4 regions of the Ensifer sp. ENS07 genome follow, and region 1 is predicted to be linked to each of the others. Evidence: predicted binding sites of a transcription regulator. Region 1 holds the regulator's gene; each other region holds the start of a gene.
The links. The regulator LexA, encoded in region 1, represses DNA repair genes until DNA is damaged. The targets are predictions, from matches to a motif close to TGTTCNNNNTGTGTTCNG.

Region 1 (5,451 bases):
CTCAAAATTAATTACCTGAAAAGACACGGAAAAAGATTATTAGAAACAAGGCTTTAGCGTTCTTCGGCTCCACCAAAACGATCAGTAGGTGCCCGGTTGCCGAGGTATCGGAACAGCGGCTGATTTGTCATCAGCAGATCGCCAGTTCGAGTCTCTCTGGGGACACCACCATGCTAAGCCACCGTCCGGCCTTCGCGAAACGCTGCCCGATCCCGTGGCCACCTGTTTTCAGAGGCTGAACGGATCCCGCGCCGATCGCTTCTCGCTCGGTGCACTGAACGGGTCGGCTTTCTTCTCCTTGGACTTGCGGCCCTCGTCGGCGATAATCTCGTCGACCGCCCGCTGGCATTTCATCAGCTCGTCGGCCGCCGGGCCGGTGCCGCGCAGGCTGAGATTCGCGATGACGCGATCTTCAAACGCGATGGCCAAGGCCCGCTTGCGCACGAAGCCCGTCAGGAACTCGGCGTCGGTGACGTTCACGAACAGAAACTTTCCGCTCGCATCACCGGCAGCGGTCGCCGAAGCGCTCCAGGGATCGGTCTTGTCGAAGCGGAAGGTCAGGTCGTACTCTTTGCCGACCTCGAGCGACCTCCAGTCGTCGCTGGCGAAGCTCATATAGAGCGGCGACTCGGAGCCCTTGGGATAGAACCCAAGGCGCAAGGTGACCCCGCCGTCGAATACCGACGAGATGAAGCAGGAGCCCTCCATCGAGGTGTCGGAAGCAACGGTCCAGCCGTCGACATCCTTCCACTTGATGATTTCGGACTCCTCAGCCGCGGCCGATCCCGCGGCGATCAGACAGCTTACCAATCCGACCAGCAATCTACGCATGCAAAACCCCCGTTTGCCCGCATTTTGATAGGTCCCCGCATCGCTGTCGAGGGTGCCTAGCCGATCCCAGGCAATATTTTAGGAATATTCACCTCTCCGCGGCAAGCGGACTGCCCATCACATGGCGAAAGGATCTTTCGATGACTTGGTCTGGCCGCCGCCGGCAAAGGGATCGTTGTTCGGCGCATTGCCACCGGCGCCCGCAAAGGGATCGTTCGCCGCTCCCTGATCGCCATTCGGGATCAAGGCGCTCACCGCCTCCTGGCACTTGAACATCTCGCTTACCGCCTTCATCGAATCACGCAGGCTGAGGCTCGCGACGACGCGCCCCTCGAAGGCCAGCGCCAAGGTGTTCTTGCGAACGAACTCGGTAAAGAAGTCGGTGTTGGAAAAGTTGACGACAAGGGCCTTGGCGCCGGTCAGATCAACACCGAACGCAACGGCCGGCCACTGACGACCACGGTCGAGCTGCAAGGCAACATCGTATTCCCGCTGCGGCTCGATGGATTTCCATTCGGCATTGCCGATCGAAAGAAACGCCAGGTTCGTCGATCCCCGCGGATAAAAGCCGATACGAAGGATAGCGCCGGCGTCATAGCTCGTCGCCGCGTAACACGAGCCTCCCAGGGAAGGATCGGATCCCACCGTCCAGGCGTTGATCCGTTTCCAGATATTCGAACGCCCTTCTTCGGCAGACGCCGCTCCAGCCGTGAGCAACAGGCCGAGCACCACCAACGACAATCTATGCATGCAACCACCCCACTTTCCACGCAAAGTTATCTTTTTTTAGAGGCCTGTCGAGACGGTGAAGGCCCTTCCCCGCAGGGATTTTTGCGCGCCCCAGGCCCGATGCGAAAGCTGGCAGCTCCGATGCATTCTCCGCGCCGGTCCATGAAGAACGGCCGAGACGAGGTTGAGATGGAGCGGCTGGCGCAAATCAGCCACAGCCTGCGGGCAAAGAGCTGTTGAACATGGCAGAGTGATCGCCATGCTTGCTGGACTTCGGAACGAAAGCGCGGTTCACATCGTTTACCAACCCGTAGTCCCACCCCTTCATCAAGTGGACGATCACCGTGCTTGCCGCCCTGCTTCTCGCTTCGATAGTCGCATCGCCCAATATGCCTGACGTCAAGCTCAGTGCCGCGACGGTGGATGAACTCCAGACCGATTTCGAACGGGCCGTGCCGTGCCATCAGATCGATGGACGCAATGTTTGGAAGGGCGCGCTCGCGTTCTACATCCAGTCCTTCGTTTATGACGGCGATACGCCCGTTGCGACCGATGCGGCCGACGCAGTGCTTCCGGAAGACAACAGCGCCGAAACGGTGAAGGAGTTCGAAGACGCCTGCTCGGCCTCGCAAGCGACTTAAGTCTCTCCGCGAAGAGAGCCGCGATTCGTTCGAATCACGCGCGCGACCGGCCTGCCCGGCGCTGTTTTGGGACGCAACCGTCGCCGAAAACCGCCCCGCTCCCGCAAAAGTGACCAATCGCCCCCACAGAAGCAGCCAATTGCCTGAATTCACGGAATTTTAGGCACTTGCGGAACACATATGGAACAGATAGTGTCTGTTCTTGATTTGTTTCACGCCTCTGGAGCGACGTGCCATGCTGACCCGCAAGCAACAGGAATTGCTTCTGTTCATCCACGAACGCATGAAGGAGTCGGGCGTACCGCCGTCTTTCGATGAAATGAAGGATGCGCTCGACCTGGCGTCGAAGTCCGGCATTCACCGTTTGATCACGGCGCTCGAAGAGCGCGGGTTCATTCGCCGGTTGCCGAACCGGGCGCGCGCGCTCGAAGTCATCAAGCTTCCGGAAGCCTACGCCGCCGGCCAGCAACAGCCGCGCAGAGGCTTCTCGCCGAGCGTGATCGAGGGCAGCCTCGGAAAGCCGCCGGCCGCCGCTCCTGCCACGCCGAAGCCGGCGCCGGTCGCCGAAAGCACGTCTGTTTCCGTCCCGGTGATGGGCCGCATCGCTGCCGGCGTGCCGATCTCGGCGATCCAGAACAACACCCATGACATTACCGTTCCGCTCGACATGATCGGCAGCGGCGAGCATTACGCCCTCGAAGTAAAGGGCGATTCGATGATCGAGGCCGGCATCTTCGATGGCGACACGGTGATCATCCGCAACGGCAACTCGGCCAATCCCGGCGACATCATCGTGGCGCTCGTGGACGACGAGGAAGCGACGCTGAAGCGCTTCCGTCGCAAGGGCGCGTCGATTGCGCTCGAAGCGGCCAACCCCGCCTACGAGACGCGCATTTTCGGACCGGATCGCGTGAAAATCCAGGGCAAGCTCGTCGGGCTGATCCGCCGCTACCATTGAATTCCAGGCAGAACGCCGAATCAAAAGAGCCTCGCCACTGAAAGTGGCGAGGCTCTTTCCATTTAAGGCGACCTGAAATCCAGATCGCTTATTCGTGGATCGTGTATTCGCCGAGTTCGCAGAGATCCTGCGTGTCCTCGGTCGTATCGAGGGCCGAGCCTTCCTCGAATTCGAATCGCATGTCGTATTTGCAGACGTCCCGCCCGTCGGCAATGGTGATCTCCATGCTCTCGCCGGGGTTCAGGACCTGCCGACCGAAAACATCGTCTTCCCATTCATTGACGCCGACCGGCGACGTATAGAAATTCGTCAGTACCGCGCCGGTGTTGTTCTTCAGCTGGAAAACCAGGTCGTCCGCGCGCGCCTCCATAGCGGTCGCCGCAAAACACGCCAACGCCGTCAGGATCAGTCTCTTTTTCATTGATGCCATTGCCTCCGTTCTTAATGTTGACGGACGCTACCGATGCGGTTGATCTCAGCGGAGTCATCGTTCCCCCTCTACCGAATTCACCGAAGCGATAAGATCCGACGGAGGCATAGGAGACGTGGCTTGCGCGGACGTGTCGCGAATTTTACCGCGCTGCCCTAAGGCAGAACGCCAAACCAAATTTAACGAGGTGAGATTTTTGGAGGCCTCGCCCGGAATTGAACCGGGGTACAAGGATTTGCAGTCCTCTGCGTCACCACTCCGCCACGAGGCCTCACAGCTCGGATAACCAAGCGTTGGCGCGGATTTAGAATGATTGCAGAAAAACCGCAAGAGGCATTTTCTGAAAAACGCGCCGTCGAATTGCAGGACGGATACTTTCCACAGAACGATCGACGATGTCCGCCGATCGTCTCCCAGCTGATCTCAGCACCAGGGCGTCGGGCGCCCTTCCCACGGCCGCACGAGCCCCTCGGAAACGAGTACACGTCCAAGAGATTGGTCACCGCGGGTGACCAGGCGCAGTTTCTCGCCGGCCTTGGCATCTGATCGCCCTCCCGCCGAGATCAGCCTGAAGTCGCCTGCATTCAGCAATTCGCGCAGGCGCTGCTTGGCGTAGAAGCCGCGCGAACGCTCCTTGTCGCAGCTTGCCTGGCGGATTCGCGGTGCATCGACATCGGCGACGCGGATCGTCTCGCCATGGAAGACGAAGGTCGCGCCATCGATCACGCAGTTGTCGTTGCGAATGCCGCAAAAATAGAACTGATCGGTACGGATGGATGCCGTCTTCACCTCTTCATTCGGCCGCACGAGAGGGGTTGGCGGCGTGACGCCGACATTCACCGACGGCACCGGGGCGGCCAGGACAACCTTCGTCGCCGGGTTGGGCTTCGGATTTGGTTTGTGCCTATCCGCCTGCTGCGCAACGCGCTCCTGCGCTTCAGGAACCGCGCGCTGAGGCTTCGGCTTCGTTTCCGATCGCGATGCAAAGGCCATGACATCGGAAACCACCGGCCAGTGCCGCAACTCGGCGCGATGGTCGTGGGCCATGACGCCGCCAAGGGTGAGCGCTGCGGCCAGATACCACGGCGCCATGCCGCCCTGTTTGCTGGTGCTTCGGCCCGAACTGCGGCGTCGACGTTTCGTAGTGGCTTTGGCCATCGGTCCCCATCCTGATTCGAGACCGCATTATGCGTTTGATGGGTTGCCGAAAAGTTTTCGAGGGCACCCCAACAGAGGGGAAGACCGCGAGGAACCGGTCATTCGCCTGCGCGGCCACGGCCCTTGTTGAGAGATTCGGAATTGCTACGGGACGGCCGCGAGGAACCGAAAACTGCCGACCGCCCTGCCCTCGACAACAAGATCGTTAAATCGGCGTCCGCCTCAGGAGCCGTTCGAGGAGTTGGCCTTCCCGCGCCAGCGCGCCCACCAGACGGCCAGACGACGACGGCGGCGGCGAACCGAGGGAATGTCGTGGGAAAGCACGATCAGGCCCAACGGTATCATCCAGAAGCCCAGCACGGGCAAGAAACCGAGAAAACCACAAAACACCAGCAGCGAACCCAGCAGGATCCGCAGCAGGGGCGAGTCGGGCAACGCGATACGCCATTTTCCCAGCACGACTTGTCGTGTTTGCGGATCAATGCCGAAATGCGTCTGCTTCCTGTTTTTATTCATCATTCCCTATCCGGCGTGTTTTCCCACAATTGGGGACTTCTCCACAGCCTCGCAACGGAACTTGTCATTTTTTTTGAAAAAAGCGCTTGGCAAATCAGAAAAGCATGCGTATTAGCAGCCTCACTTCTGAAGCGCACAGCACAACAGCGGCGCGGATGATCCCTGGTAGCTCAGCGGTAGAGCATTCG
Region 2 (8,225 bases), on a different contig from region 1:
TGATCTTCACCGGCACCTTCTCGCTCTTGTCGCTGGAGACGCGCCAGATATAGGAGCCTTCCGAACTCCACTGGATCGCCAGCGGATCGACCGTCGGATAGGTGTCGCCGTCAAAGGCCACGGTGACCGAGAAGGACATGCCCGCCCTCAGCTTGTCGTCGGGGTTTTCAAGCCGTGCGCGCACGCGCAGCGTCCGGCTCGCCTGATCGAGGCGGTTGTCGATCGCGTGGATCGCACCGTCGAGCTGGTTGCCCGGCTGGGCGATGGCGAAGGCGGTGACGGGCTGGCCGACGAAGATCTTGTTGGCGAAGCGCTCGGGCACCCAGAAATCGACGAGGATTTCCGAGCGGTCGTCGACGACGGCAATCGGCGTCGTGGTCGTGACGTAGTCGCCGACATTGACGGTGATGATGCCGACGACGCCCTTCGACGGCGCCACGATGTCGCGGCGCTTGAGGTCGAGCTCTGCGGTCTTCAGCGCCAGTTCGGCGGTCTGCATGGCGATTTCGGCGTCACGCACGTCCACGGCTGTTACCGCGCGGGCGGTGCTCAGGTTGCGGTAACGCTCGACCTTTTCGCGTGCGCTGTCACGTGTCAGCCTCGCCTGGTCGGCAGCAATCTTCTGGTCGTCGCTGTCGAGCTTGGCAATGACCTGACCCTGCGACACCTTTTCGCCGGAGCGCACGAGGATTTCGGTGAGGTTGCCGGTTGCCGTCGGCGTCACGGTGACGGAATGGATCGCCTCGCCGTTGCCGATCGCGTTCAGCCGGTCGTTGACAACAGACGTGCCCGAAGGCCGGACCATGACGAGAATGGCGTTGTTGCCGCCCTGCCCGCGGCCATTGCCGCGTTCGCCGCCCTCGCCGCCACCGGCGCCGGGCTTGGACAAGGCATCAATCAGCGGATGCGAAACACCAATCGCCGCCAGCGTTTCACCAGCACCAGGCACAAAACGCACCCAGACGGCTGCGCCCACGAGAAGCACAGCGGCGCTCACCGCAAGCTGTTTCCAAACCCGCATTCAAGTCTCCGAATTAAACATAAAACACGCCCCAGCGCGGCGCGGCCGGCGGTTCGTTCCGATTGTGCGCGGAGTATCCCTGTTCGCGCGTGTCGGGGCAACGACAGAATACCATCATTACGCAATTGTAATAAAAGCGAATTTGTTGGCGGGATGATGACGCACGGGGGCTTCGCTCGACGCCTCGCAGCTTTGTCCAGAAATTCACTAGAGAATTACCGTTTACAGCCGCCGACACTGCGCTATCCTGCAACCGCCGGCAGCGTGTTTCGGCCGGCTTTGCGCCTGTCTTCAGGCCTCTTGGGGGAGAGAAGTCGATGTGCGATGCCTGTGTCATGGAAACGGTGAAAGAGCGCATGCTCTCGCGCCGCAGCTTCTTCAAAGCCGCCGCGGTCGGAACCGCGGGTCTTGCCGCCGCAAGCGTGGGCGCGGCCCCGCCGGCGCTGGCGCAGGGGCATTCAAGCGTCACCGACCTGACCCACGAGTTGCACGAAGATTTCCCGACCTTCTTCGGCCAGCAGCAGTTCTTCCGCGAGGAGAAGTTCAACTACGCCAAAGACAAGTTCAACATGTTCGAGCTCCGGGTGAACGAACACACCGGCACCCATGTCGACGCGCCCCTGCACTTCTCCGCCGATGGCCTCTCGGTCGCCGAACTGCCCGTCGACAAGCTGGTGGTGCCGCTGGTGATTGTCGATATCAGAAAGAAGGCTGAGGCCGATGCCGATGCGCAGGTGACGCCCGACGACCTCAAGGCCTGGGTCGCCGCCAATGGCGAGATCCCGGAAAACGCCTGCGTCGCCATGCTGTCGGGCTGGGGCGCGCATCTGGGCACGGACAAGTTCCGCAATGCCGATGGCGGCGGCAAGCTGCATTTCCCCGGCTTCCACGTCGAGGCGGCCAAATATCTGATCGAGGAAAGCAAGGCGGCTGGTATCGCCGTCGATACGCTGTCGCTCGACCATGGCCCCTCGCCCGATTTCGCCACGCATTATGCCTGGCTGCCGGAGGGTCGCTGGGGGCTGGAGGCAGCAGCCAATCTCGACAAGCTGCCGGTCAAGGGCGCAACCCTCATCCTCGGCGCACCGAAGCACCGCGGCGGCACCGGCGGCCCGGCCCGCGTCTTCGCGCTGGCCTAGGCCCCCGGCCTATAGAGCACAACCAGGTTTTGGCTGAAGCGAGCCTGACGAGAGCAAGGTCGTTTACGCTTCGACGGCAACCACATGTTCCCGATCGTCGACCAGTTCCGCACTGGCTGCGTCACCATGGATCATGGTGCGCCAAAGCACCCTACCCTCCAACGACTTCGCTGATCTGCACGATGGGCGCGATGTCCGTATAGTTGGCGACATCCGCGGCAATCTCGGCGCGGTGGGGACCTAACGCCTCCTGGAATGTCTCGAGGCTCGGCGAGTAGACGTGGCACGCCGCGACGAACCCCGGCGCGCTTCCAGGCTCGCGACCCGCAAGGCCCTTATCGATCTCGTAGCGCAGGCAGGCATCGCCGAGCCGTTCCTGGATCAGTGGCATGTGGCGGGTGCGGTAGTAGTCGTGATCGAACTTCGAGCCGCCATCGGCCGGATAGTAGACGCTCATCTTGATCATGGTCGGGCTCCTGCCTGAACGCCGCTCCGAGCGTTCGAGGCTTCTTCTAGGTCACCGACCTATAGAGCACAACCAGGTTTTGGCTGAAGCGAGTTTGACGAGAGCAAGGTCGTTTTCGCTGTGCTTGTCGAAGCCGGTGACGACGGCACGGAAGTGCCTGAGTGCTGACGAAGCGTTCGACGAGGTTGCGATAGCGACAGAGGAAGGTGCTGAAGGACGCGCATCGTTTGTGGACGGCAACGATGCCGCGGGGTTGATCGAGCGCGGCAAAGGAAGGCGCTTGTTTGCGGGCAAAAGTCTTCGGGAGTATCTTGGGCAGCGGTACGGACAATGGCGGGGGTCGTCATGGGGCCGCATGCATTTTGCCTGACATTTGCGCTCGTCTCCATGGGCCTGCTTCTTGCGGGGTGTCAGACCGTGACTGTCCAGGCGGACGACAAGACCGGCCCGACCACGAAACTCGAGATCACCGGCATCCTGGATGACCATGGCAATCCCGACCCGGTCTTCAACGACAGCAGCTGCTGCAACCGCCGCCGAAGTGTTCCCGACCTGGCGCCGCTCACCATCGCGGCTTCGGCCGAAGACCCCGAGAGCGGTGTGCGCGACATTGCCGTCTGGATCTGGGCCATCAAGCGGTGCCGCTACGACGACAGCACGGCAGATTTTCAGATCACGCAATCGACCGTGGCCGCTGCAGGCACGGCTTCGGGCACATACCCACCCGGCAGTTCCGCGCCGCTCAGCCGCAGCTCGACGGCAACCGTTCGCATGGCCGACACGCCCTATGGCGCCTGCAACCCCAAGACCGTCACTGACGCCAGTGGCCAGACGCGCGTGGTTGCCGCGCAGCCGACGGGCTTTTGCGGCCGCAGGGTCTTCATCGTCACGCAGAACGGCAACGCCTATCAGGGCTCGAGCAAGGGCGTGCTGTTTACGACCGGACCCTTCGGCTCGAACAATCAGCCCTGCAACGAAATCCCCAACTGAACGCATCGGCGACGGCTTCCCCAAAACGCAGCGCTGGCAATCGCCGCGACGTCGGCTATCGTCACCGCTTCAGGCGACCGGCCGGCCCGCACACAACCGCCGAGAACAACAGCGAAGGAGCCCCATGAGCACCGTATCCCCGCCTCAGAACCCGGAAGCCGATCCGCGTGTCAAAGCCGTGTTCGACGACATTCGCACCACCCGCAAATCCGACTTCATCAACAATATGTGGCTGTGGCTCGCCTTCGATCCGGAGCTCCTGGAACAGACCTGGCGCGACGTGAAGGCGGTGATGGCAACGCCCTCGGCGCTCGATCCGCTGGTCAAGGAGATGCTCTATATCGCCGTCTCCGTCACCAATGGCTGCGGCTACTGCGCCCATTCCCATACGGCGGCGGCAAGGGCGAAAGGCATGACCGACGCCGAGCATGCGGACCTGCTCAGGGTGATCTCGCTTGCCGCACGCACCAACCAGTTGGCGACGGCGCTGCAGGTGCCTGTGGATACCGCCTTCGACAAGACAAAAGAATAGACCGCGCGACCAAGAATAAGCGGTCTCGAAATCGCCTGTCTTTCCACAGGCTTGGTGCGGCTGGCGCAGAAAACGGAATAAAAGAAGAACATCCTTTCTGGCCTTTCCCCACCGAATCACTACATTGAGCCGCATGATGAGTGGTTTCGACGATATTCCCTTCTTCGACGAGGAGCCGGCGCCGCGCAAGCAGCAGCCCGCCCCCGCAGGTATTCCGGCAACGGGCGGCATCGCCGCGCGCGCCATGGCGGCGCGCGATCGCGCCCAGCCGCGCCCGGACTATCTCTCCGGCCTCAACCCGGAACAGTCCGAAGCGGTCGAGACGCTCGATGGCCCCGTGCTCGTGCTTGCCGGCGCCGGCACCGGCAAGACCCGGGTGCTGACGACCCGCATCGCCCATATCCTTTCGACCAACCGCGCCTTTCCCTCGCAGATCCTGGCGGTGACCTTCACCAACAAGGCGGCACGCGAGATGAAGGAGCGCATCGGCGTGCTCGTCGGCCATGCGGTCGAAGGCATGCCCTGGCTCGGCACCTTCCACTCGATCGGCGTCAAGCTGCTGCGCCGCCACGCCGAGCTCGTCGGCCTGCGTTCCGATTTCACCATTCTCGACACAGATGACGTGGTGCGGCTGATCAAGCAGCTCATCCAGGCCGAAGGCATCGACGACAAGCGCTGGCCGGCCAAGCAGTTTGCCGGCATGATCGACGGCTGGAAGAACAAGGGCCTCGATCCCGCCCAGATCCCCGAGGGAGACGCCCGCGCCTTTGCCAACGGCAAGGGCCGCGAACTCTATGCTGCCTACCAGAACCGGCTCTTGACGCTGAACGCCTGCGACTTCGGCGATCTTCTTTTGCACCCGATCCGCATCTTCCGCATGCATGCGGATGTGCTGAAGGACTATCACGACAAGTTCCGCTACATTCTCGTCGACGAGTACCAGGACACCAACACGGCGCAGTACATGTGGCTGCGGCTGCTTGCCCAGCGCCCCAAGGGCGTACCGCAGAACGTCTGCTGCGTGGGCGACGACGACCAGTCGATCTATGGCTGGCGCGGCGCGGAAGTGGACAATATCCTGCGCTTCGAAAAGGATTTCCCGGGCGCCAAGGTGATCAAGCTTGAGCGCAACTACCGCTCGACCGAGCACATTCTGGGCGCTGCCGGTCACCTGATCGCCCACAACGAGGGCCGCCTCGGCAAGACGCTCTTTACCGACCGCACCGATCCGGATGATGAGAAGGTGCAGGTGCACGCCGCCTGGGATTCCGAAGAGGAAGCCCGCGCCGTCGGCGAAGAGATCGAGCAGTTGCAGCGCAAGAGCCACAAGCTCAACGACATGGCGATCCTTGTGCGCGCCTCGTTCCAGATGCGCGAATTCGAAGACCGCTTCGTCACGCTCGGCCTCAACTACCGCGTCATCGGCGGCCCGCGCTTCTACGAGCGCCTCGAAATCCGCGATGCCATGGCCTATTTCCGCCTCGTCTGCCAGCCGGCCGACGATCTGGCCTTCGAGCGCATCGTCAACACGCCGAAGCGCGGTCTTGGCGACACCACCGTGCGCACGCTGCACGACTATGCCCGCGCCCGCGACATCCCGATGCTGGCGGCGGCCTCCGAGATCATCGAGACCGACGAGCTGAAGCCGAAGGCGCGCAAGGCACTGTTCGACGTCGTCACCGATTTCCGCCGCTGGCAGAGCCTGCTTGAAACGACCGTGCACACCGAGCTTGCCGAGCAGATCCTCGACGAGAGCGGCTATACGGCCATGTGGCAGAACGACAAGACGGCGGAAGCCCCCGGACGGCTGGAAAACCTGAAGGAACTCATCCGCTCGATGGAAGCCTTCGAGAGCCTGCGCGGCTTCCTCGAACACGTCGCTCTGGTCATGGATGCCGAGCAGAACGAGAACCTCGATGCCGTCTCGATCATGACGCTGCACTCGGCCAAGGGCCTGGAGTTCGATACCGTCTTCCTGCCCGGCTGGGAGGAAGGCCTGTTCCCGCACCAGCGCGCGCTTGATGAGGGCGGCCGCTCCGGCCTTGAGGAAGAACGGCGCCTCGCCTATGTCGGCATCACCCGCGCCAAGCATCGCTGCCACATCTGGTTCGTCTCCAACCGCCGCATCCACGGCCTCTGGCAGTCGACCATGCCGTCACGCTTCCTCGAGGAGCTGCCGCTCGCCCATGTGGACGTGGCCGAGAATGAACAATCCTATGGCGGCTATGGTCGTGGCGGCTACGGCCAGTCGCGCTTCGACAAGGCTGATCCCTTCCAGAACAACTACTCCACGCCCGGCTGGAAGCGCGCCCAGCAGCACCGCTCCGACGCCACCCGCGACAACTGGGGCACCCGCTCCGGCCATGCGGTCGAGCGCATCGGCTACGGCGAAAGCGGCCCGCGCGGCCGCACGATCGACGGCGAGCTGGTGGCGAAATCGACGGCCACCGAACCCTCGCGTTTCTCGGTCGGCGACCGCGTCTTCCACATGAAGTTCGGCAACGGCAACATCGCCGCCATCGAAGGCAACAAGCTCACCATCGACTTCGACCGCGCCGGCCAGAAGCGGGTGCTGGATGGATTTGTGGAGAAGGCGTGAGGAGGTCGAAGCCCTCCTCACGTGCACTCCCTATGGACTGCACAACCATCGATCTCATGGCGCCAACCGGCGAAGTGCAATAATATTGCGGGCACAATTCTCGCGTTTGAACGAAACCATGTACCGATCTCCCTCGACGCAAAGTGGGTGGAGACATGTCCTGGACGAGCGCTGTTCGCAGCCTGCTGGAGCTGGGCGCCGCAAATGTTGCGGAGGGTGACCGTGAAGGCATCCTCGTCGCGAATGTCGCGGCCTGTGTGATCGTCGTCACCACCACGAGCTTTGCGCTCATCTACGCACTCTATGGCGAGCCGAGCCTCATCCCCCTCGTCTATGCCAATCTCGCGCTAGCCGTCGCGGCAGCCATGACTCCGCTTTTTCATCGCTTCGGCCGCGTCGCGTCAGGGCTTTGGGAATTCGGTATCTGTGTGGTGGTCCTCGTCTGGATCGCCTCCTATGTCGGCCGGGACTCCGGCGTCCTGCTGACGCTGCTCGGCGTGACGCCGGTCGCCTTCGCGATCCTCGGGTTTCAAAACATCGCACTGGTGACGGTCCTCAGCGCCATGGCTGCAATCACGGTCATCGCCGCATCCATCGCGTTTCCTCAGGCGCGGGCGGGTGTCTATGACGACACCCGTTTCCTGCAACTCCTCCATTCGTCGTCGATCATCACCCTCACGCTCATGTGCTTCGCAACGATCTACTATGCCTTCCAGATGGCGAGAGAGGCGCAGGGGCGGCTCGCCCGCCTGATGACGTCGATCATGCCGGACGAGATCGTGGCGCGCCTGCTGAGGAACGAGCGTGAAACGATCATCGACGAATTCGAGCATGCGACTGTTGTCCTGATCGACATCGTCCAGTTCGTGGCCCTGTCAAACAGCCTGGGGCCGGAACGGACGGTCAACCTGCTCAACGAGCTCTTCAGCGAGTTCGATCGCCTGGCCGCAGCAACCGGTGTCGAAAAGATCAAGACCGTCGGCGATGCCTATCTTGCGGTGGCGGGCGTGCCCGCCCGGCACCCCACGCCCGAGAAGGCGGCGGCAGTGTTCGGCTTCGGCGCCATCGCCGCGGCCCGCGAGATCGGCGAACGCCATGGCGTCGTCCTCAAGCTGCGCGCTGGCATGGCCTCGGGATCGGTAACGGCTGGCGTGCTTGGGCGAGCGAAATACGCCTATGATATCTGGGGTGCACCCGTGAACCTTGCCGCGCGCCTGGAAGCGATCGGCAAGCCCGGCTGCATCACCACCACCGCAGAAATCAGGCAGCGACTAGGCGAGTCTTTCCTGTTCATTTGCTCTGGCCGCGAGGACATCAAGGGCTTCGGCCCGACCGAGATCTGGACCACGCGGATGCCGGATCCCGATGCATGTGTCCCTGGCATCCGCGCGCACACGGCGACGTAAGCAGCCGCAGGGAGAGCCCTCAGACCGCCTTGCGATAAACGAGAAACCCCGACTTCTCCGCCACCTTGTCGT
Region 3 (8,225 bases), on a different contig from region 1:
AGCGAATGGACGACAACAACATCATCAAATTTGAACGACCAAAGCCGAAGAAGGAGGCCAGCCCTGTGCCGCGGAAGGCGTTGATTTGGCTGGCACTGATAGCCGCCTTGGTTGCGGTGTGGTCGTACTATCAGTTTATCGCGCCGCCGAGCTTGCCAGGCTAACAACGCTACAGACCGGCGGTTGGCGAGCGGCACGCGCTCCTCGCTTGGTCTGTCTGCAGACACGAGCGCACAATTCGCGAGCTCGCCACCGCCTTCGCTCACTTCCACATGGAGCGCATGCGGGCGCCGACGTCGATGCGGATCTGCTTGGCGCTTCGCTCGCTGGCGCTTGCCGAGATCTTCGGCCAGCTCGTCGTCTCGAAAAACTGAAGCAATGTCGCCGGGATGAAGCGGGTTCGCGAGGCGTAGACATGCCGGTCGCCCTGGGCGTTCTGGCCGTGGGTGAAGAAGCGCTGCGGCGTCACCAGGGAGAGATGATCGCGTGCCCGTGTCATGCCGACATAGAGCAGCCGCCGCTCCTCTTCGAGTTCGGCAGTTGTGCCCACGCCGAGATCGGACGGAATGCAGCCGTCGACGACGTTGAGCATGAAGACCGAGCGCCATTCCTGGCCCTTCGCCGAATGGATGGTCGACAGGATCAGATAGTCCTCGTCGAGCAGCGGCACGCCCGCCTGGTCGCTCGTGGCATCGGGCGGGTCAAGGGTCAGCTCGGTCAGGAAACGTTCGCGGTTCTGGTAGCCGCCGGCAATCTGCTCGAGCTGCAGCAGGTCGGCCTTGCGCGTGTCGGCGTCTTCATGGATCCGGTCAAGATGGGGCTCATACCAGGCGCGCGCAGCGCCAATCTCCTGCGGCCATCCGGGCTCGGCCCGTCGCAGACCGGACACCAGGTCGACGAAGCCGGTCCAGTTCTCGCCGGTCTTGGCGGGAGGCGGGATCTCAGCAAGAGCCGCGAGCGGTTCCGGATCGGCGGCGATCGCATCGAGGATCTTTCCAGCGGTCTGCGGGCCAATACCGGGCAGCATCTGCAGCAACCGGAAACCTGCGACGCGATCACGCGGGTTCTGCGCGAAGCGCAGGACTGCGAGCAGGTCCTTCACATGGGCGCTGTCGAGAAACTTCAGGCCACCGAATTTCACGAACGGAATGTTGCGGCGGGTGAGTTCGACTTCGAGCGTTCCGCTGTGATTGGACGAGCGAAAAAGCACCGCCTGCTGCTTCAAGGCGATACCGATCTCGCGGCCAGCGAGAACCTGCTCCACGATGTAGGCGGCCTGATCCGCTTCGTCCTTGACGGCGACGAGCAACGGGCGCTGCTCCGATTGCCTGTCCGTCCAGAGGTTCTTGGTAAATCGCTCCCGCGCCAGGCCGATCACGCCGTTCGCAGCGGCGAGGATCGGCTGCGTCGAGCGGTAGTTCCGGTCGAGGGTGATGACGTCGGCAGGCTCGGGCGAAAAGGCGTTCGGGAAATCGAGAATATTGCGAACCGTCGCAGCCCTGAAAGAATAGATCGACTGGGCGTCGTCGCCAACGACCGTCAATCCGTGGCCGCCGGGTCTGAGCGACATCAGGATCGACGCCTGCAGCCTGTTGGTGTCCTGATACTCGTCGACAAGAACATGATCGAAGCGTCCGCCGATATCTTCGGCAAGCTCCGGATCGGAAACCATCTGCGCCCAGTAGAGCAGGAGATCGTCATAATCGAGCACGTTCTGCGCCTGTTTGGCATCGACGTAAGCCGCAAACAGCGCCTTGAGCTGTTCGTCCCAGCCGGTGACCCAGGGATAGGCCGACTTCAATACGTCGCCAATCGAGCTTTCGGAGTTCACGACGCGCGAATAGATCGAAAGGCACGTTCCCTTTGTCGGAAACCGGCTTTCCGTCTTCGAGAAGCCGAGCTCGTGGCGCACGAGGTTCATCAGGTCGGCACTGTCCTCCCGGTCGTGGATCGTAAAATCCAGGCCGAGACCGATTTGTTCGGCATAGATGCGCAGGATCCGGGCACCGATGCCATGGAAGGTGCCGGCCCAGGAGAGCGCGTCCGTCATGACTGAAGCGTTGTCGCCAAGGACCTGGCGGCAGATGCGCGCGACCCGGCGGGTCATCTCGGCTGCTGCGCGTCGAGAAAAGGTCATCAGCAGAATGCGGCGCGGATCGGCACCGTTGACGATGAGATGCGCGACGCGGTGGGCGAGGGTATTCGTCTTGCCGGAGCCGGCACCGGCGATGATGAGAAGCGGGCCGCCGACCTGTCCTTCCGGCAAGCCGATACCGTGCTCGACCGCCTCACGCTGGCGGTCATTGAGTTTTTCGAGATAGGCGGCGCTCATGCGTTCCCGTTCGTTTTCGTCGCACTCAGTCACTGCCCGCATCGATTTGCATCCAAGAGACGGGCAGGAACAAAGAAAGAACTAGCAATTTAGCATCCAGATGAAAACCCTGACGTCGCCGAGTTTTCGCTCCTGCAACGTCGGAATGTCACTCTTCCAAGGTTTTGATGACCTGCGAGATCGCCGATGGGCTTGATTGCTGCAGGTAAGGCCAATCGGCCGTGGATCGAGATCTGTCGCGGGTGATCGCCGGCTTATCGATCGGCCTATACCTATGGCTGTGCGCCGCACGAAGAACGCGCGACGGCTTGTGGCCTTATATAGTAGATTAGAAATATGCTCCGCTCCTGCGTCCACTCGAAAGAGGAAGAGCACATGGACGAACGGAGCGTTGAAAATACCTGCGAGGCCACCGGCTCGACCGCCGAATTGCAGGAGATTGCGCGCAAGCTGGCGTCGCTCGCCCAAGAGATCAGGTCAATTGCAGCGACCCCGCTCGGCGAGACGGTCGTACTCGACGAAAGCGGCGATGGATCGGAAACGGCAGTCGACTGATGTCGGCCGCGGGGCAGCGGCTTTACTTGTTCGGTACAGGCATTCATTCCTCAATTGGGGGATGGCCGTGATCTGCCTGCGCGCTTAGAACCAGCCTACGGTGGCGACCTTGGGATATTCGGGACGTCGATACGAGGCGACGCCTTCGAATATCCCTTGGCGCGTCAGCAGACGCTGGTGTCTGTTCAGGGGCAGCATTGAGCTCGTCACGCTACGACCGTCATCGTCATTTCGATGTAGGCGGCAAGGCACAGGGCTGAAGCCAAGATGCCCGGCGTTGAAGGCACGGCTTGCATTATTTTCGCGAAGAACATACCGCCGGCGATGAGCAATCCGCCGAAAAGCAGACCGTGTTCTGCAACAGCGAGGCCGATGGCGCAGAGGTTCACGGCACTCGCAACCATGGTGAGGGGCGCTGCGGCCAGCGCAGCGTTCGATTGAGCCAGGAAGATGAGCCTGAAACGCGGCCAGCTGAGGCCGATGGCGAGAACGATGAACACCAGGGAGATGCCCATCAGCATGCTCCTGCGAGAGTGCACTCGATCGATCCGGCCTGCTTGTCTCGGGCCGAAAACACGTCGCCGACAGCGATGAGGACCGGGTTGTCGTAGCCGATCTCCGCTATGCCCAAGGGGATTGTCGCGAGCGCGCCGCGCCAGCTGCGTTCCGTCGGACGGCTGACATCGCTCATGATCACGGCCGGTGTTTCAGGTGAACGGCCTTCGCCGATAAGCTTTTCGGCAATCAGCCTCGCCGTTCGGCCACCCATGTAAAAGACCGCCGTGCTGCGCGGATCGGCAATGCCTCCCCAGTCGACATCATCGGGCAGGCCGCCGTGGCGGGAATGACCGGTCACCAGCCGAAGCGACTGGGCATAGTCGCGATGGGTCAGCGACAGACCGAGACGGGAGGCCATGGCGCTTGCGGCAGTGATGCCGGGGATAACATCGACGGGAATGTTCTCGCGGTCGAGATGGGCGATTTCCTCGCCGGCCCGGCCGAAAACCATGGGGTCGCCGGATTTCAGCCGCACCACGCGTTTCCCAGCCTTGGCGAGCTTGACCATCATGGCGTTGATGTCTTCCTGCCGGCAGCTTTCGCGGCCGCCGCGCTTTCCGACGAGCATGCGCTTTGCCTCCCGCCGGGCGAGTTCGAGCACGTCTGAAGAAACGAGGTCGTCGAAAAGGATGACATCGGCCGCTTGCAGCGCGCGCACGGCCTTCAGCGTCAGGAGTTCGGCATCGCCCGGTCCCGCGCCGACCAAAGTCACGTGACCGATGGCGGGGGCTCCCGCGAGCCTTTCGGCATCAGCAAAAAGCACCCCGCCTACGCCCTCCTCCGGCGTATCCATGGTCGAAAAGACGCGATCGGCAAAACGTTCCCAGAAGAGGCGCCGCCGGGGACCGGGTTCGATCCGGCGGTTCACCGCTCCACGAAGAGACTGGGCCAGCGCTGCCCAGGCCTTCAGGCTTTTCGGCAGCAGCGTCTCGATCTTGCGGCGGATCGTCTGGGCGAGGATCGGGGCGGCGCCATCGGTCGAGATTGCAACGATGACGGGCGAGCGGTTGACGATCGAGCCGAACTGGAACTCGCAGAAGTCCGGCTGGTCGATGACGTTGACCGGAACGCCCGCCGCGCGGGCGGCGGCGAAGAATGCCCGCGCCTCCGCCTGGTCCTCGCAATCGCCGACGGCGAGCGCGGCACCGTCAAGATCGGCGGGCGCCCAGTGCCGGCGGTTTAGCGTGACGCTGGCGGTGGGGTGTTGCGGGGTACGGCCGGCAAATGCCGCGAGCGCCTCGTCGTTCCCTTCAGCGTAAAGGTCGACGCGGGCGCCGCAGGCGGCCAGAAGCTCGACCTTCCACATCGCTCCGTCCGTTGCACCGGCCACCACGACGCGCCGGCCCTCCAGCGCCCAGAAGACGGGCAGCTTGGCGAGCGCCTCCATGCGGGCGGGTCCGTCACTCTGCGGCTGCTGCAAGACATCCATCGATGATCCCCCTGATTTCGGCGCGGCATGAGCCGCAATTGGTTCCGGCATTGAGCGCCACGCCGACGGCCTCGACGCTGTGGCAACCGCCGCGTACGGCCGCGACGATCTGGTTGACGCCAACACCGAAGCAGGAGCAGACGGTGGCGCCGGGATCCGGCTTGTCCGCCCCCGGACGGCCCGCGACGAGCGCGAAGCGCTTGCGCAGATTGGCGTGGTCAGCGCCGAGTTGTGCGATCGCCCAGTTGCGCGCGACGGCGACCGGTTCGCGCGCTAGGAAGAAGGCCGCGAGAAGCTGCGGACCATCGAAGAAGGCGAGCCTGATGTCGCCGGTCTGTGCATCCGCATAGCCGAGCGGCTCTACGCCTTGCGGGATCGCAAGAACGCGGCGGCACCAGCCGGCCCAGTCGTCCACCGGCTCGGCAAAAGCCAGTTCCAATCGCCAGCCGCCAGCTGCCTTCGCCAGCGCCCAATAGGCAGCATCTGGATCGACCGGCTTTGCCAGCGAGACAGCGAAGGCGTAGTGCGTCGCCTTGAACTTTCGCGCGGCGACCGCAATGTTCTTCGATGCCGGCTGGCCGGAAAGACGATCGGTGATCGGCGGCACGAGGACATCGATGCGTGCCTTCGCCGCAAACTGGTCGTTCCAGTGCATCGGCGCGAAGATGCTGCCGCGCGCCTGGCGCTCGGTGATGAGCGCACGCACGAACGCCTTGCCCTCAGGGCTTTCAATCTCGATAAGGTCGGCGTTGCCGACGCCGATCTCCATCGCATCACGCGGGTGCAGTTCCGCAAACGGTTCGGCGATATGGGCCGAGAGGCGCGCGCTTTTGCCTGTGCGGGTCATCGTGTGCCACTGGTCGCGGATGCGGCCGGTGTTGAGCGTGAACGGGTAATCGGCATTGGTGCGGTCGGTCTCTGCCGGGCGAACGGCCACGAACCGGCCTCTGCCGTCAGCGTGATAGAAGTTGCCCGCCGCAAAGAAACGGCTTTCGGCGCGCTTCTGGCCTTCCCGTTGGGGCCACTGGAAGGGCGTCAGCCCGTCGTAGTCCTCAAGCGCAAGATCGGCATAGGCTCCAATGTCGAAATCGCGGCTGCCGGCATTTTCGAAGGCCGAGAGCGCGGCATGTTCGCGGAAGATCGCGGCGGGCGCTTCGTAGGCGAAAGCATCGGTATGGCCCAGGCGGCGACCGACCTCGGCCAGTTGCCACCAGTCCGCCCGGGCTTCTCCCGGTGCGGCGAGGAACGCCCGCTGGCGCGAGATGCGGCGTTCGGAATTGGTGACCGTGCCGCTCTTTTCCCCCCAACCGAGCGACGGCAGCAGCACATGCGCGTGGCGGGCGGTATCAGTTTCTTTCAGGATGTCGGAAACCACGACGAAGGGACAGGCCCTGATCGCGGCCTCGACGGCGTCGGCATCCGGCATCGAGACGACGGGGTTCGTTGCCATGATCCAGAGCGCCTTGACGCGACCGTCTGCCACCGCCCGGAAGAGATCGACGGCCTTGAGCCCGGGATTTTCGGCAATCTTTGGCGAACGCCAGAAGCGCTGGACGCGATCGCGATCACCGGCATCTTCGATCGCCATGTGTGCGGCGAGCATGTTCGCAAGCCCGCCGACCTCGCGGCCGCCCATCGCATTCGGCTGCCCCGTCAGCGAGAACGGCCCCATGCCCGGCCGGCCGATGCGGCCGGTCGCAAGGTGACAGTTGAGGATCGCGTTGACCTTGTCGGTGCCCGAAGACGACTGGTTGACGCCTTGGCTGTAGCAGGTCACGACCTTCTCGGTTGTCGAAAACAGCCGGTAGAATTCGCGCAACTGCATCGCCGGAAGACCGGTCCGCTCGAGCACGTCGTCGAACGAAACACCGCCCGCTGCGAGCAAGGTATCACCGAAGCCGGCCGTATGCGCCGCGACATAGTTCTGGTCGACGGCATTGCTGGAAACCAGATGTGAGAACAGCCCGACGAAGAGCGCCACATCGGCGTCGGGCCGGATCGCGAGATGCAGGTCTGCGATATCGGCCGTCATGGTGCGGCGCGGATCGATGAGAACGATTTTGAGGCCCGGCCGTTTCGCCTTGGCGGCGGCAAGGCGCTGGTAGAGGACGGGGTGGCACCAGGCAAGGTTCGATCCGGTGAGTACGACCAGATCGGCCAGCTCCAGATCCTCATAGGTCCCGGGTACCGTATCCGAACCGAAGGCACGGCGATGACCGGCAACCGACGAGGACATGCAGAGACGTGAATTGGTATCGATGTTGGCGGAACCGACAAAACCCTTCATCAGCTTGTTGGCGACGTAGTAGTCTTCGGTGAGCAGCTGGCCGGAGACGTAGAAGGCGACCGAATCCGGGCCGTGTTCGGCAATCGTTTCCGCAAAGCGTGCGGCGACGAGGTCGAGCGCTTCGTCCCAGCCAGCCTGGCATCCGTCGATCTCCGGATGCAGCAGCCGACCGTCGAGGTCGAGGGTCTCGGCGAGTGCGGACCCCTTGGAGCACAGCCTGCCGAAATTGGCGGGATGGTCGGCATCGCCGCGCACGGCGACGGCGCCGTTGTCATCGACCGTCGCGATGACCCCGCAGCCGACGCCGCAATAGGGACAGGTGGTCTTGACCTCCTTTTCCATGGTCATTCCGCCGCAATCAGCAGGCTTTCGAGCGCAATGAACAGCGCGCCGCCGTCAATACGCACCGGAATGGTGCGCACCGCGCCTTCGTCGGCCCCGAGCGCCTTGCCGGTTTCGAGCGAGATCGCCCAATTGTGCAAGGGGCAGGTGACCGCCTTCGCGTGGACGATGCCTTGTGACAGCGGCCCGCCCTTGTGCGGGCAATGGTCCTCGATGGCGAAGACCTCGTTTTCGGCTGTGCGGAAGACGGCGATCTTGCCCTGAGGCGTCTTCACGCAGCGCGCGCCTCGCAGCGGAATGTCCGAGATGTCGCCGATCGGGTGCCAGGTCATGTTCATCATCTCACTCCGCAGCTTGGGGGAAGCCGACCGTCGCCATCGGCCGGAACTCGTGTTTGTCCTTGCCGGAGACGCGCTCCGACCAGGGGTCGACCTGGGCGAATTTCTGGCTGAAGACGAAGCGGTCGTAGTAGGCCTTGCGCTTGTCCGTATCCTCCATGATCTGGCGGCGGATCTCGTCCAGCCCGACTCGTTTCGCCCACTTGTAGATGCGCTCGAGATAGCGGGCCTGCTCGCGGTACATCTGCGTCAGCGCCACGATGTGTTCCAGCGCCTCGTCCTCGCTGTTCACCAGGCCAAGTACCTCGGTGCCCTTGATGTCGAGCCCGGCAGCACCGGCGAAATGGATCTCGAAGCCCGAGTCGACGCAGATGACGCCGATGT
Region 4 (8,225 bases), 420 kb from region 1:
AGAAGCCCAGAACCTGGAACTCGCGGTGCAGCTTTTCCGAGGCAAGCCACGGCGTGTAGGTCGGAAGCGCAATGCGCTCCGGCCCGGTGGCCGCCCCTGCGCCGAACATGTCGCTCTGCCCGCTCGTCTTGTTTTCCTGAGCCCGCTGGGCAAACCCGAGAATACGATCGAGCCCGCCGACCAGCTCCGCCCGGTCGTAGCCGAAGCAATCGAAGGCGCCGGCGGCAATCAGGCTTTCAAAAACGCGACGGTTGAGCAGCTTGGGGTCGATCCGGAGGCAGAAGTCTTCGAGGCTTGCGAAGGCCTTGTCGCCTCGAACCTCGACGATGTGCTCGACCGCTGACTCGCCCACGCCCTTGATCGCTGCAAGCGAGTAATAGATGCGGCTTTCGCCCGTCTGGAAGTGCCGGAACGAGGTCTGTACCGACGGGGCGATCACCTCGATGCCCAGACGCTTGGCATCCTGGCGGAAGTCGTTGACCTTTTCGGTGTTGGACATGTCGAGCGTCATCGACGCCGCCAGGAACTCCACCGGATAGTGCGCCTTCATGTAGGCGGTCTGATAGGACACGATCGCATAGGCCGCCGCGTGCGACTTGTTGAAGCCGTAGTTGGCGAACTTGGCGAGCAGGTCGAAAATGAGGTCGGCCTGCGGCTTCGACACCTCGTTCTTGACGGCGCCGTCGACGAAACGGGCGCGCTGCTTGTCCATCTCCTCCTTGATCTTCTTACCCATGGCGCGGCGCAGAAGATCGGCCTCGCCGAGCGAGTAGCCAGAGAGCACCTGGGCGATCTGCATCACCTGCTCCTGGTAAACGATAACGCCCTGCGTTTCCTTGAGCAGGTGGTCGATCTTCGGATGGATCGACTCGACCTCTTCCTCGCCATGCTTACGGGCGTTATAGACCGGGATGTTCTCCATCGGGCCTGGGCGATAGAGCGCCACGAGTGCGATGATGTCCTCGATGCAGTCGGGCCGCATGCCGATCAGCGCCTTGCGCATACCGGCACTTTCCACCTGGAACACGCCGACCGTTTCGCCGCGCGACAGCATCTCGTAGGTCTTCAGATCATCGAGTGGGATGCTCGCGAGATCGACCTCGATGCCGCGCTGCTTGACGAAATCGACCGCGACCTTCAACACCGTCAGCGTCTTCAGGCCGAGGAAGTCGAACTTGACGAGACCGGCCTGCTCGACCCACTTCATGTTGAACTGGGTGACCGGCATGTCGGAGCGCGGATCGCGATACATCGGCACCAGCTGCGACAACGGCCGGTCGCCGATCACGATACCGGCGGCGTGGGTCGAGGCGTGGCGGTAAAGGCCTTCGATCTTCTGGGCGATATCGAGAAGGCGGGCGACCACCGGCTCCTTCTCGGCCTCTTCCTGCAGGCGCGGCTCCTCCTCGATCGCCTTGGAAAGCGGCGTCGGGTTGGCGGGGTTGTTGGGCACCAGCTTGCAGATCTTGTCGACCTGACCATAGGGCATTTCGAGCACGCGACCGACGTCGCGCAAGGCGGCACGGGCCTGCAGCGAACCGAAGGTGATGATCTGCGCCACCTGTTCGCGACCGTACTTGCGCTGCACGTAGCGGATCACCTCTTCGCGCCGGTCCTGGCAGAAGTCGATGTCGAAGTCGGGCATCGAGACGCGCTCGGGATTGAGGAAGCGTTCGAACAGCAGCGAGAAGCGCATCGGATCGACGTCGGTGATCGTCAGCGCATAGGCGACAAGCGAGCCGGCGCCCGAGCCGCGGCCCGGCCCGACGGGGATGTCGTGCTGCTTGGCCCATTTGATGAAGTCGGCAACGATCAGGAAGTAGCCGGGGAACTTCATGCGCTCGATGACGCTCAATTCGAAGGCCAGGCGCTCGCGGTATTCCTCTTGGGTGTAGCCGGGCGCCATACCGAGTCTCGCGAGACGGTCTTCGAGGCCCTCCTCCGCCTGGCGACGCAGTTCGTCCGACTCGGCGCGCTCGGCCTCCTCCGGATCCGCCGTCGCGCCGGTAAAGCGCGGCAGGATCGGCCCACGGGTCTTCAGCATGAAGGAGCAGCGCCGGGCGATCTCGATCGTGTTTTCCAGTGCCTCGGGCAGATCGGCAAACAGCGCCGCCATTTCTTTGCGGCTCTTCAGATAGTGGTCCGGTGTCAGGCGGAACCGGCTGTCGTCCGACACCATGGCGTTGTGCGCTACCGCCATCAGGGCGTCATGCGCCTCATAGTCGGAGGGCGACGGGAAGAAGGCTTCGTTGGTGGCGACAAGCGGAATATCGAACTTGTAGGCAAGCTCGATCATCCGGCTCTCGTGCCGCCGGTCATGGCCACCGTGGCGCTGCAGCTCGATATAGAGCCGATCGCCAAAGAGATCATGCAAGGCTTCGAGACGCGCTTCGGCGAGCGCCGTGGAGCCCGCCTTCATGGCGATATCCACCGGGCCACCGGACGCGCCGGTCAGCGCAATCAAGCCCTCGGTGCCGCATTCGCCAAGCCAGGAGCGCGTAATGCGCGTCGCCTGGCTGCCCTCGCCGCTCAGATAGGCACGGCTGACGAGATCGACGAGGCGCGTATAGCCGTCATCGGTGGCGGCGATGAGCACGATCGATGGCAGCTTGGCGAGCTGATGCCCATGGCCGCGCCGATCCCCCTCGGTCTCGTCCTCCATGTCGATCGACAGCTGGCAGCCGGTGATCGGCTGCAGCCCGTCACCGGCTGCCTTCTGCGAGAATTCGAGGGCTGCGAAGAGATTGTTGGTGTCGGCGATCCCGATCGCCGGCTGGTTATCGGCGACCGCCTTGCCGATGACCTTCTTCAGCGGCAGAGCGCCTTCGAGCAAGGAGAAGGCAGAGTGGACGCGCAGATGCACGAACTGCGGATCCGTGCCGAGCGCCTCACTCGATGCTGCCTTGCTGTCGTCTGCCATTGTCGCACCCTGATTCCTGTCCAGTCGGAAGGATATCCCGTTTATCGCCCGTCATGTCCAGATTCCCCTGGCATGTCGTCCCCCTTATTCAACGGGGATGAGACGCTTTGCGGAGGTGCTTGAGAGAAGATGTTGACGCCCGCCTTCAGAGGCCGAGCGCAATGAAAGAGATGCTTGCGATGAACAGGCTCATCGACGCGAAGGCGGCGAGGTCACGAACAAAATCAGTCATAACATGGCTCCTTTTCCGTTATGTTTTTACTTTGTTCCATTTTTGTTCACGCGTCAAGCAGTGCACAGGCATTCTGTTCACGATGGTTAACATCGCGCCCGAATGCAGGTTAACTGACGACGAAGCCGCTTGAGGAAAGCGCGGCGCCCGCATATCAAGAGGAACGACCACGCGGAGCGCTCCGACATGCTTGCACGCCTGATTCTCCCCTTGCTGATCCTGCTTCCGACCACCGTCTCCGCAGCAGAGACGATAGACCCCGCCCGCATCGTCTCGGCGGCGACCGGCGACTGGAACAAGGACGGGAGCCAGGATCTCGCGCTCATCGTACGACCCGCCGAAGGCAGCGACGAGGACAACGGCATCTATCTCTACCTCACCGGCGACAACGGCGCGCTGGCATTAAAGTCGGCCATTCCGAACAAGGTCTGGGGTCAGTTCGAACTCGTCGGCCAAGCGCCGTCGATCGAGGCGCTGCCGAGCGGCTCGTTGCTCATCACCAGTCAGAACGATGCCATCGGGCGCGACCGCTGGGAACAGAAGCTGACGGTCGCCTATCGCAACTTCGACTTCGTCGTGGCGGGCTACACCTACTCGTCCTACGATACGCTCGATCCGGACAACACCGCGCAATGCGACCTCAACGTGCTGACGGGCAAGGGCAATTCGAACGACAAGCCAATCACCGCGAAAGGCGAGCTCATCCTTCTCAAGGACTGGAGCGACGATCGCGGGCAGAAGGCGTGCGGCCTGTAATAACCGGGTGATTGTTCTCTATTTGTTCTTTACAACTTCAGCGGATCGCGACATCCTCCGGCGCGAACGTATGAGGAACAATCATGGCCGCGCTCGAAGCACTCAGAGAATTCATCGTTGAAGCCAAATCAAAAACCTATGTCGGCGGCGGCGGGCAGCGACCGTCGTCACGCCCGGGTTCTCACGACATCGGCTACGAGCGGGATAGCTGGAGCTACCTCGACAGCTATTTCGGCGGGACCGATTTCGCAGGCCAGGAGACCGTGTGGCAGAATGACGAGCCGCACTGGGCGATGAACTACTTCGGGCGGATCATCCGTCCTGACCTCATAAACGGCGAAAAGGCAGGCGTCGTCATCAGGGCGGCGCTTCAGGCGATGTACCGCGACAAGCGGCATTTCCTCGGCGGCACGGAGTTCCGACACACCCATGGCTACTACATCGACAACAGCCGCGGCGACACCGCACATTTTTCCGGGCATGAGGTCATCTTCGTCGACGGCGAGGAAGCCTACGAGCTCGACTATCGCGGCGGTCTGATCAGGCGTTGAGGGCAAGGCCCGCGGCAAGTGACGCAAGAGGGCGCAGCGGTTCGCGAATCTGATGGATCGCGGCGCGCTTTGGACGCCAAACGCCGCGGATGGCCGGCGAAGGTGGTAATCGCTGTGTCAGACGCACGCATTCATTCAAGAAACGACGTTGCAAGTCACAGCGTGGGGTCAATCGTAACGCAAGGCTTGCACCGGATCGAGGCGCGAGGCGCGCCAGGCCGGAAAGATCGTGGCGAGGAAGGAAAGGGTCAGCGCCATGACGATGACGAGTGCAGTCTCGTCTGCGTTCATGTCGGCCGGAAGCTGGCTGAGGAAATAAAGCTCAGGGCTAAACAGCGTCGTTCCGGAGATCCAGGAGAAGAACTGTCGGATGGATTCGATGTTGAGGCAGACGACGACGCCGAGCGCCACGCCCGCGACCGTTCCGGCAACGCCGATTGCAGCCCCGGTCATGAAGAAGATGCGCATGACAGAGCCGGAGGTCGCGCCCATGGTCCGCAGGATCGCGATGTCGCTGCCCTTGTCCTTCACCAGCATGATCAGGCCGGAGATGATGTTGAGTGCCGCGACCAGCACGATCAGCGACAGGATCATGAACATCACGTTGCTCTGGACCTCGAGCGTCGAGAAGAAAGTCTTGTTGCGGTCGCGCCAGTCGGTGATGAAGATCTGCCGTCCGGCCGCATCCTCGATCGGCTGGCGCAATTCCTCAACGACATCAGGATGCTCGACGAAGATCTCGATCGACTGGACCAGTCCCTCGGCGTTAAAGAAGAGCTGCGCTTCTTCAAGCGGCATGAAGATGATCGTCGCGTCATACTCCGACATCCCGATCTCGTAGATTGCCGAGACGGTATAGGCTTTCACACGCGGGTTCATGCCGAGCGGCGTCACGTCGCCGTTGGGCGAGGTCAGCGTGATGGTACCGCCGACCGTTATGCCAAGCTGTTCGGCCATGCGCGAGCCGATCGCCACGCCAGAGCCGGAGGCAAAGCCGACGAGATCGCCGGACTGGATGTGGTCAGAAACCGACTTCATCTTGCTCAAGTCGTCGGCGCGGATGCCGCGCACCAGCGCGCCGGTCGAACTGTCACCGACCCCTTGCGCCAGAACCTGGCCTTCGACCATCGGGATCGCCATGGTGACGCCTTTGACGCCCGAGAATTTAGTCGCCAGTTCCGGATAGTTGTTGAGCGGACCGTCGATCGGCTGGACGATCATGTGGCCGTTGATGCCGAGAATGCGGGAGATGAGCTCGGTGCGAAAGCCGTTCATCACCGCCATGACGATGATCAGCGTCGCCACGCCGAGCATGATGCCGATGAAGGAGAAGCCGGCGATGACAGAGATGAAGGCTTCCTTGCGTCTGGAGCGAAGGTAGCGCCACGCCACCATACGCTCGAAGGCGGAAAAGGGTCGGCTGGAGGACTTTTCAGGCCGCTCTGCGGCCTGCACCCGATCTTCGGTCACGGCGGTCATCCTGCCTTCCCTCGCCTCATCACTTCGTTGCGACCAGCTTGTCGATCACCGCTTCGACGATCATCGAGGGCGGTCTAGATTTACGTCGAGAAACTTGTACGTGCGCCAGCGAAAGGCAGGCTGACGTGGCGGCGTCCGAGTGGTTGTCGCGTCCGCCCTCCGGCACACTCACTTCATCTCGACGACCTTGCCGTCTTCGATCGTCACCCGCCGATCCATCAGTCCGGCGAGCTCGTGATTGTGTGTCGCGATCAATGCCGCGAGGCCCGACTGCCGTGCCAGCGCTTCCAGCGCCTCGAAGACATAACCGGCGGTCTCCGGATCGAGATTGCCTGTCGGTTCGTCGGCAAGGAGAACGAGCGGCGCGTTGGCAACGGCGCGCGCAATCGCAACGCGCTGCTGCTCGCCGCCGGAAAGTTCCGCCGGGCGGTGATCGGCGCGGTGGCCGATGCGCATATAGTCGAGCAACGCCCCAGCCCGCTCCGCGGCTTCCGCCTTGGGCAGACCGGCGATCAACTGCGGCATCATGATGTTCTCGAGTGCCGAGAACTCAGGCAACAGGTGGTGGAACTGGTAGACGAATCCGATCTCGTTGCGACGGATCGCCGTGCGCCGATCATCGTTGAGCCCGCCGCAGGACACCCCGTTGACCAGCACCTCGCCGCTATCGGGGCGCTCCAGCAGACCCGCCACATGCAGCAGCGTCGATTTTCCGGTCCCTGACGGCGCGACCAGCGCCACGGTCTCGCCGCTTCTCAGCGTGAAGTCAGCACCCTTGAGGATGGAAAGGAACGTCTCGCCTTCCCCATAGTGTCGTTCGACGCCGGAAAGCTGCAGTGCCACGCGCGCATTCATTGAGGTGATGTCCTTGTCATTCGTAACGCAGGGCCTGCACCGGATCGAGGCGCGAGGCGCGCCAGGCCGGAAAGATCGTGGCGAGGAAGGAAAGGGTCAGCGCCATGACGATGACGAGTGCAGTCTCGTCTGCGTTCATGTCGGCCGGAAGCTGGCTGAGGAAATAAAGCTCTGGGCTAAACAGCGTCGTTCCGGAGATCCAGGAGAAGAACTGTCGGATGGATTCGATGTTGAGGCAGACGACGACGCCGAGCGCCACGCCCGCGACCGTTCCGGCAACGCCGATTGCAGCCCCGGTCATGAAGAAGATGCGCATGACAGAGCCGGAGGTCGCGCCCATGGTCCGCAGGATCGCGATGTCGCTGCCCTTGTCCTTCACCAGCATGATCAGGCCGGAGATGATGTTGAGTGCCGCGACCAGCACGATCAGCGTCAGGATCATGAACATCACGTTGCGCTCCACCTGGAGCGCGGAGAAGAAGGTCTTGTTGCGGTCGCGCCAGTCGGTGATGAAGATCTGCCGTCCGGCCGCGTCCTCGATCGGCTGGCGCAACTCCTCAACGACATCTGGATGTTCGACGAAGATCTCGATCGACTGGACCAGTCCCTCGGCGTTAAAGAACAGCTGTGCCTCTTCAAGCGGCATGAAGATGATTGTTGAATCATATTCCGACATGCCGATCTCATAGATCGCCGAGACGGTATAGGCCTTCACACGCGGGTTCATGCCGAGCGGTGTCACGTCGCCGTTGGGCGAGGTCAGCGTAATCGTTCCGCCGACCGTTATGCCAAGCTGCTCGGCCATGCGCGAACCGATAGCCACGCCAGAGCCGGAGGCAAAGCCGACGAGATCGCCGGACTGGATGTGGTCAGAAACCGACTTCATCTTGCTCAAGTCGTCGGCGCGGATGCCGCGCACCAGCGCGCCGGTCGAACTGTCACCGACCCCTTGCGCCAGAACCTGGCCTTCGACCATCGGGATCGCCATGGTGACGCCTTTGACGCCCGAAAATTTAGTCGCCAGTTCCGGATAGTTGTTGAGCGGACCATCGATCGGCTGGACGATCATGTGGCCGTTAATGCCGAGTATGCGGGAAATGAGTTCGGTGCGGAAGCCGTTCATCACCGCCATGACGATGATCAGCGTCGCCACACCGAGCATGATGCCGATGAAGGAGAAGCCGGCGATGACAGAGATGAAGGCTTCCTTGCGTCTGGAGCGCAGGTAGCGCCACGCCACCATGCGCTCGAAGGCGGAAAAGGGTCGGCTGGAGGACTTTTCAGGCCGCTCTGCGGCCTGCACCTGATTTTCAGTCACGGCGGTCATCCTGCCTTCCCTCGCCTCGTCACTTCGTTGCGATCAGCTTGTTGATCGCCGCTTCGACGGTCATCGTCTCGCGCTCGCCGGTCTTGCGGTCCTTGACCTCGACTT

Region 2: the regulator LexA is predicted to act here: its motif matches at 4,222-4,239, upstream of IB277_RS10745 (ATP-dependent helicase).
Region 3: the regulator LexA is predicted to act here: its motif matches at 2,398-2,415, upstream of IB277_RS22850 (ATP-dependent helicase).
Region 4: the regulator LexA is predicted to act here: its motif matches at 3,185-3,202, upstream of dnaE (DNA polymerase III subunit alpha).

What each region holds. Positions count from the first base shown of each region.
Region 1 is NZ_JACVBE010000001.1:1,321,368-1,326,818, reverse strand. It holds gene IB277_RS06750 (hypothetical protein) at 229-822, opposite strand; gene IB277_RS06745 (hypothetical protein) at 949-1,581, opposite strand; gene IB277_RS06740 (hypothetical protein) at 1,905-2,201, shown strand; gene lexA (transcriptional repressor LexA) at 2,437-3,159, shown strand; gene IB277_RS06730 (hypothetical protein) at 3,248-3,589, opposite strand; tRNA gene IB277_RS06725 (tRNA-Cys) at 3,787-3,860, opposite strand; gene IB277_RS06720 (thermonuclease family protein) at 4,013-4,747, opposite strand; gene IB277_RS06715 (hypothetical protein) at 4,970-5,263, opposite strand; tRNA gene IB277_RS06710 (tRNA-Asn) at 5,423-5,451, shown strand, end outside.
Region 2 is NZ_JACVBE010000002.1:723,005-731,229, forward strand. It holds gene IB277_RS10720 (efflux RND transporter periplasmic adaptor subunit) at 1-1,021, opposite strand, end outside; gene IB277_RS10725 (cyclase family protein) at 1,339-2,160, shown strand; gene IB277_RS10730 (EthD family reductase) at 2,312-2,626, opposite strand; gene IB277_RS10735 (hypothetical protein) at 2,972-3,616, shown strand; gene IB277_RS10740 (carboxymuconolactone decarboxylase family protein) at 3,741-4,148, shown strand; gene IB277_RS10745 (ATP-dependent helicase) at 4,282-6,747, shown strand; gene IB277_RS10750 (adenylate/guanylate cyclase domain-containing protein) at 6,903-8,153, shown strand; gene IB277_RS10755 (GNAT family N-acetyltransferase) at 8,173-8,225, opposite strand, start outside.
Region 3 is NZ_JACVBE010000008.1:69,567-77,791, forward strand. It holds gene IB277_RS22845 (intracellular growth attenuator family protein) at 6-164, shown strand; gene IB277_RS22850 (ATP-dependent helicase) at 263-2,332, opposite strand; gene IB277_RS22855 (hypothetical protein) at 2,708-2,887, shown strand; gene IB277_RS22860 (hypothetical protein) at 3,094-3,408, opposite strand; gene cysG (siroheme synthase CysG) at 3,402-4,874, opposite strand; gene IB277_RS22870 (nitrate reductase) at 4,846-7,503, opposite strand; gene nirD (nitrite reductase (NAD(P)H) small subunit) at 7,506-7,841, opposite strand; gene nirB (nitrite reductase large subunit NirB) at 7,846-8,225, opposite strand, start outside.
Region 4 is NZ_JACVBE010000001.1:899,050-907,274, reverse strand. It holds gene dnaE (DNA polymerase III subunit alpha) at 1-2,920, opposite strand, end outside; gene IB277_RS04515 (hypothetical protein) at 3,339-3,908, shown strand; gene IB277_RS04510 (DUF5680 domain-containing protein) at 3,992-4,459, shown strand; gene IB277_RS04505 (lipoprotein-releasing ABC transporter permease subunit) at 4,628-5,938, opposite strand; gene IB277_RS04500 (ABC transporter ATP-binding protein) at 6,107-6,793, opposite strand; gene IB277_RS04495 (lipoprotein-releasing ABC transporter permease subunit) at 6,810-8,120, opposite strand; gene proS (proline--tRNA ligase) at 8,140-8,225, opposite strand, start outside.